2 linked regions of the Rhodothermus marinus genome follow. The protein of the gene in region 2 interacts with the protein of the main gene of each other region in a pairwise test. Links are inferred from orthologs where the notes say so. Each region holds a gene or a part of one and is shown on either strand. Other genes may lie near its edges.

Region 1 (3,210 bases), 2.2 Mb from region 2 along the record:
GCTGCCACTGGTGCAGTGCCTGCACCGTGTCGTCCGGAAGCCGCCACACCAGCCCCCACGTCTGGGCCCTTACGCCTGAAAGTCCGGATATTCCGAGCAAGATCAGGAGCCCGATAGCCAAAGCTTTAGAAATAATGACAGAAAAAATGTTTGGCTTCAAGGTTACAAATTCGTTATCCGGGCGCTTGCCGTTTCAACACGTGCATTGTATCTTAAGGCGCATTCAGCGCCGTTCCCGGAAAATACGGCACAATCCTTTCTTCTCGAAACAGCGATCCCGTTATCTAAAACCAAACCGTACCATCGCCATGAGACACGCAGCTTTACTGCTGACCGCCCTCTTTTTTGTGACCGCTGCAAAGGCGCAGGTCCCCTCGCCGGTTACGTTTGAACTGGGTCCCCGCGTCGGTTATGACATCGGGGGAGATGTAGAAGAGGCCTTTGTGGGCGTCGATGCCCGGCTGGGCGTCATGGTCCTGCCCATCGACTTCCAGGCCACGTTCGACTACTACTTCATGGAAGAAAATGTAACGTTCTGGCAACTGGGTCTGAATGCCCTGCTGGGCTTCGGGCCGGGTCTTGTCTTTACGCCCTATGTGGGGGCCGGCCTGGGTATTGCTCGTACGTCGGTCAGTGCCGACCTGGGCGACTTCGGCGAATTCAGCGCCAGCGATACCGACACCGGCATCAATCTGATCGGCGGTGCCCGCTTCGGCGTTGGTCCGATTCGGCCCTTCGTACAGGCGCAGGTTACCGTCCTGGGCGATGTCGATCTGGTGACGATCGCCGGCGGGTTGCTGTTCAAATTCGGGCCCTGAGCCTAAACGGATCGTTTCGGAGCAAAACCAGAAAGGGCCGCGTCTGACTGGACGCGGCCCTTTTCTGTTAGCAGCCTCATCGGCCGCCCGCTGAACCACAACCCCTGCAGGTCGGGGCAACCTGCAGTGTACGGACCGTGCTCGTCGGTCCGGTGGTGGGGTGCTGCGCACCCGCCACCCGTCGGGCTGGCCGTCCGGGTCCGGCCCGGCCTCGGCCACCGCAATGCACGGGCAATCTCGGAAACGTCGGTGTCATCTGTATGTCACCGATGTCGCGGGCGAGGCGACCGATCACGCGGCCGCATCAGTCCAGCATCTTGCGCAAAAAAGCCGGCGTGTCCGGATTGTCCTTCCGGATACGTTCGCCCCGCTCCCGGAGTTCGTCCGCCTGCAGCCGGCGGATGTTTCCCAGGCGTTCCCCTTCGGCCGGCGTCGTGCCCGGAATGACGCGCCGTTCGAAAGCCGGCGTGTCGAGCCGCTTCAGATTCTCCTCGCCTTTGTAGTTGATGTACGGGTCTTCGGGCTCGAGCGGGACGGTCCGGCGACGTCCCACCGTCTCCGGCCGCTGCTCGCGGTCGAAGCCGGTGGCGATGACCGTCACGCGCAGATCGTCGCCCATGTTATCGTCGATCACCGTACCGAAGATGACCTCCACGTCCTCGCCGGCTTCCTGCTGGATGATACGAACGGCCGTGGTGGCCTCCCGGATACCCAGCGACCGGCCGGCCGTGATGTTGACCAGCACGTTCCGGGCTCCGGCGATCGATAGCCCGTCCAGCAGCGGGCTCGAAATGGCCGCAATGGCCGCCTTTTCGGCCCGGTTCTCGCCCGAGGCCACCGCCGAGCCCATGATCGCCGTGCCCCCGTTCTGCATGGTAGTCTTCACATCGGCGAAGTCTAGGTTGATCAGGCCGTGCACGGTGATCAGATCGCTGATGCCGCGCGTGGCGTTGTAGAGCACCTCGTCGGCCTTCGCAAAAGCTTCCAGCAGCGTGGTATTCTCGTCGGAAATGTCGAGCAGGCGCTCGTTCGGGATGACGATCAGCGTATCGACGTTTTCCTTGAGCAGGGCAATACCGTCGAGGGCGGCCTTCATGCGCTTGGGCCCCTCGCACTCGAAGGGTTTCGTGACGATGGCCACCGTCAGGATGCCCAGCTTCCGGGCGATGGCGGCCACCACGGGCGCACCGCCGGTACCCGTGCCGCCGCCCATGCCGGCCGTGATGAAGACCATGTCATAGCCTTTGAGCGCCTGTTCGATCTCCTCACGGCTTTCCTCGACAGCCTGCGCGCCGACGGCAGGTCGGGCGCCGGCACCCAGGCCCTTGGTCAGATTGCGTCCGACCTGAATCTTCACGGGCGCCTTGTTGGCGGCCAGCGCCTGGGCATCCGTGTTGATCGCGATGAAATCGACACCCTGGATGCCCCGCTCCAGCATGTTGTTGATGGCGTTGCCGCCACCACCGCCGATCCCGACGACACAGATCTTCGCTTCCGGATGCGCCGAGTCGTCGAACGCGAAGCGCGAACTGATGGACTGTTCCATGACTCCCCTCAATTTTTGGTTGTGGTTCAGCTTGTTTATTCCTCAGGCGCCGGGGCGAGCATCCCCGTCGCCATCGTGCCCCGACTACAGTTCGTTGAACCAGGCCTTCATGCGGCTGGCGATCTTGCGCAACAGCATTTCACCCGGCATCGATTCGCCAGCACTCCGGGCGTGGACCTCCTGGCTCAGACCGGGCGACCCGATCAGTTCGGGTCGCAGGCCGTAGAGGACCAGCCCCACGGCCGTGGAAAACTTCGGATCGCTCACCTCGGCCACCATGCCGCCCGAAATCCCCATGGGCGAACCGATCCGGGCTTCCATGCCGAGCACGTCGGCCGCCAGTTCGGCCGTGCCCGGAATGAGCGCGCCGCCGCCGGTGAGCACCACACCGGCCGCCAGATGCCGCGCATACCCGCTCCGCTTGATCTCGATGGCCGCAATCTCCAGAATTTCCTCCATGCGCGGCTGAATGATCTGCGCCAGCGTGCTTCGGCTGATGCGCTTTTCAGGTCGCCCGCCGATGCCCGGAATGGTGATCTCCTCGTCCTCTTCGATCAGATCGACCATGGCCACCCCGAAGCGGCACTTGAGCCGCTCGGCCTGGTCGCGCATGATCCCCAGCCCCTTCCGGATGTCGTCGGTCACCTTGTTGCCGGCCACGGCAATCACGCCGGTGTGCCGGATCGTGTTGTCCTCGAAGACGGCGATGTCGGTCGTGCCGCCACCGATGTCGATCAGCGCCACGCCTATTTCTTTTTCGTCCGGGTGCAGCACGGCAAACGACGAAGCCAGCGGCTCGAGCACCAGGTCGGCCACCTCGTAGCCGGCCTTTTCGACGCAGCGATA
Region 2 (3,285 bases):
GGCCGGCACAGATAGCCACAGGCTCCGAACGTGTTGTCCACCACCAGCGGCACGCCGTGGCGGTGGGCAATGTCGGCCAGACGCTCGAAGTCCGGAATGTTGAAGCGCGGATTGCCGATCGTCTCGACGTAAACGGCCTTGGTGCGGTCGTCGATCAGGCTTTCGATCGAGTCCGGATCGTCGCCTTCGGCAAAGCGCACCTGAATGCCGATCCGCGGGAAGGATACCTTGAACTGGTTGTAGGTGCCGCCGTAGAGGTAGCTGGTCGAGACGATGTTGTCGCCGGCCTCGGCCAGCGTCGTCAGCGCCAGAAACTGCGCCGCCTGTCCGCTGGAAGTGGCCAGAGCGGCTACCCCACCTTCGAGCGCCGCCACCCGCCGCTCGAACACGTCGTTGGTGGGGTTCATGATGCGCGAATAGATGTTGCCGAATTCCTGCAGGGCAAACAGGCGGGCGGCGTGGTCGGCGTCCTTGAAGACGAAGGACGTCGAGGCGTAGATGGGCACGGCACGGGCGCCGGTCGCGGGATCGGGTTCCTGGCCGCCGTGAACCTGAAGGGTCTCGAAACGGTAGTTGGGCTGCGGCTGACTCATGGGCCTGTGGACGGTTGGTTGGTGAAACTTCCGGCGAGCCAACTCACCCCGAAGGCCGGATGGGCCACAGGCCCATGCTACGGACGGCATGCCAGGCGGCCATTAAAAAACCTCTCCCGCACGCCGATCCGCGGAAGAGGTACACTGTTCATGGCATCGCCTTGAACAGCTCATCTCCCCTCGCGGTCGTGCGAGGCAGGAATTGGCACCTTTCCCCACGTCGTCTCCCGACGATCAACGGGGCGGTTGCCAGGGCTTCACAGGGCCTGGTCCCTCCACCCTTCTGGATGAGCTGGTAAGAACATCCTTGTTGGGGCCGTTCTACGGACCCCCTCTGAGGGGGTTCCAGACCGGAACCGATTCCACAATGTGAAAAACAGCGCAAAGAGGTCGCCTATCTGCCCCCCTTGACACTCGAACCCTTCCAGCGGCCCTGCGTTGGAAGCATATTGAAACATCAACGCTTCTGCTTGACCGTGCGCACGCCCATAGACCTGCGGACGCTGAATCGCGAAGAGCTGGAGCGGCTGGCCGAGGAAATGGGCGAGCCGCGCTACCGGGGCCGTCAGCTTTTCAAATGGATCTACGGCAAGGGCGCCACGTCCGTCGAGCAGATGACGGACCTGCCCCGTGCCTTTCGTGCCGAACTGGCCCGACGCGCCCGCATCACGCGTCTGGAGCCGGTGCGCCAGCTCACGGCCGGCGACCAGACCGTCAAAGTGCTCTTCCGCCTGCCGTCGGGACGCCACATCGAGTCGGTGCTGATTCCCGATTTCGACGAAGAAACAGGCCGGGTCCGGCGCCTGACCGTGTGCGTCTCCAGCCAGGTGGGCTGCGCCATGGGCTGCGCCTTCTGCGCCACCGGACTCATGGGCTTTCAGCAGAACCTGACGGCCGGCGAAATCTACGATCAGGTCTGGCAACTCAACCGGCTGGCCGAGGAGCGCTTCGGGCGGCGCATCACGAACGTCGTTTACATGGGCATGGGCGAGCCGCTTCTGAACTACGACGCCGTACTCCGAAGCGTGGCGCTGCTGACCGACCGGGACGGCCTCGGGCTTTCGCCCCGTCGAATCACGGTCTCCACGGTCGGCCTGGCCCGCCGCATCCGGCAACTGGCCGAGGACGGCGTGCGCTTCCGCCTGGCCGTCTCGCTGCACGCCCCCACCAACGCCCAGCGCTCGGCCATCATGCCGGTCAACCGCAACGAACAGACCGACCTCGACGACCTGATCGACGCCATCCGCTATTTCGAGGCACGTACCGGCCAGACGATCACCTACGAGTACTGCCTGTTCGAGGGCTTCAACGACCGGCCCGAAGATGCCCACCGCCTGGCCGACATCACCGAACAGGCGCCCGGCAAGGTCAACCTGATCCTCTACAACCCGGTCGAGGGCCTGCCCTTCCACCGGCCCTCCGAGGAGCGCCTGCAGGCTTTCATTCGCGTGCTGGTGGATCGTGGTGTCACGGTCACCGTGCGTCGGAGTCGGGGTCAGGACATCAACGCGGCCTGTGGCCAGCTGGCCGTGCGCGAACAGGCCGCTTCGGAAGCCGTGACATAACGTTGTCACTCCCACAGGCGAACCTGTCAACCAGAGCGCATGGAGCCATGAACAACCGGCATCCTGAATCCGCGTATGATCCCCGCGCCGAGCTGCAGTGGAGCCTGCTGCGCTGGGTGGGCGGCTTCGTCAGCGGCGCGCTGGCCGTGCTGCTATTGCCACGCGCCGCGCGGCTGTTCATTCGGCGCATCCTGCCCGGGCTCCTGCTCGACGTGATCGTGGCCGTCACCGTAGGTCTGGTCACGGAAAAAGCGCTGGAATGGCTGCAGCGACAGCCTGAAGCCTCTCAACCCACTCCGGAACCCCATGGAGCCGCTTCGCCGACCGAATGAACGCCCTGACCGGCTGGGCGTCATCACGCACGGATCGCTGACGAAAGGCGTCGAGATGAAGCTCGACGCCGGCGAATCGATCGAAGACGTCGTGGCGGGCACGTTCGTGGTCATTCAGGGCGAGAAGTACGATTTCTTCTCGATGATCACGGACGTGCGCATCGACGCCGCCAACGAAAACATTCTGCTCAATCCCCCGCCGGCTGGCGACGGGCTGCTCCGCCAGATCCTGAAGGGCTCGGGCACCTACGCTACCGTCACGCTCAAACCCATGCTGATGATGCGCAACGACGGGCTGCAGGAGCTGGCCGAGATCCTGCCCGTCAAGACGGTGCCCAGCCACTTCGCGCCGGTCGCTCGCGCTACCGCCGAGGACGTGGCCCGCATCTTCGGACACGAGGCCAACGACGGCGGCAACCGCTACTTCCAGATCGGCGAGCCGCTGGGCATGCCGGGGATTCCCGTCTGCATCGACCTGGAGCGGTTCGTGGAACGCTCCAATGCCGTCTTCGGCAAGACGGGCACAGGCAAAACCTTCCTGACCCGCCTGCTCCTGTGCGGCACGATCAAGACGGGCCGGGCCGTCAACCTCGTGTTCGACATGCACTCGGAGTACGGCTACAACGCCCGCAAGGAAGACGGCAGCACGTTCGTCAAGGGCCTGCGCGAACTGTTCCCCCACCGCGTGCAGGTCTTCTCGCTGGACCCGAACGGCACGCGCGAGCGCACCGGCCGCGATCCCGACTGCGCCGTCTACCTGTACGCCGATCAGATCGAGCCCGAAGACATCCTGCC

What was found.
Region 1: the proteins of rlmN (region 2) and ftsZ interact in binary tests that used the Escherichia coli proteins (3 or more experiments, as listed by UniProt). The link is inferred for Rhodothermus marinus from one-to-one orthologs.

Annotation. Positions count from the first base shown.
Region 1 is NZ_AP019797.1:3,300,919-3,304,128, forward strand. Bases 244-3,133 are described here. They hold ftsZ (cell division protein FtsZ), read right to left. Parts: upstream 2,365-3,133; coding sequence 1,123-2,364; downstream 244-1,122. Other genes in these bases: GYH26_RS14460 (outer membrane protein), read left to right, coding at 309-818; ftsA (cell division protein FtsA), read right to left, coding at 2,449-3,133. Also shown: GYH26_RS14455 (hypothetical protein), read right to left, coding at 1-121; more of ftsA, read right to left, coding at 3,134-3,210. UniProt on the Escherichia coli protein: Essential cell division protein that forms a contractile ring structure (Z ring) at the future cell division site. The regulation of the ring assembly controls the timing and the location of cell division.
Region 2 is NZ_AP019797.1:1,102,424-1,105,708, reverse strand. What follows is about bases 146-3,110. They hold rlmN (23S rRNA (adenine(2503)-C(2))-methyltransferase RlmN), read left to right. Parts: upstream 146-1,063; coding sequence 1,064-2,158; downstream 2,159-3,110. Other genes in these bases: GYH26_RS04900 (ATP-binding protein), read left to right, coding at 2,465-3,110; GYH26_RS04905 (hypothetical protein), read left to right, coding at 2,206-2,490; GYH26_RS04915 (O-acetylhomoserine aminocarboxypropyltransferase/cysteine synthase family protein), read right to left, coding at 146-593. Also shown: more of GYH26_RS04915, read right to left, coding at 1-145; more of GYH26_RS04900, read left to right, coding at 3,111-3,285.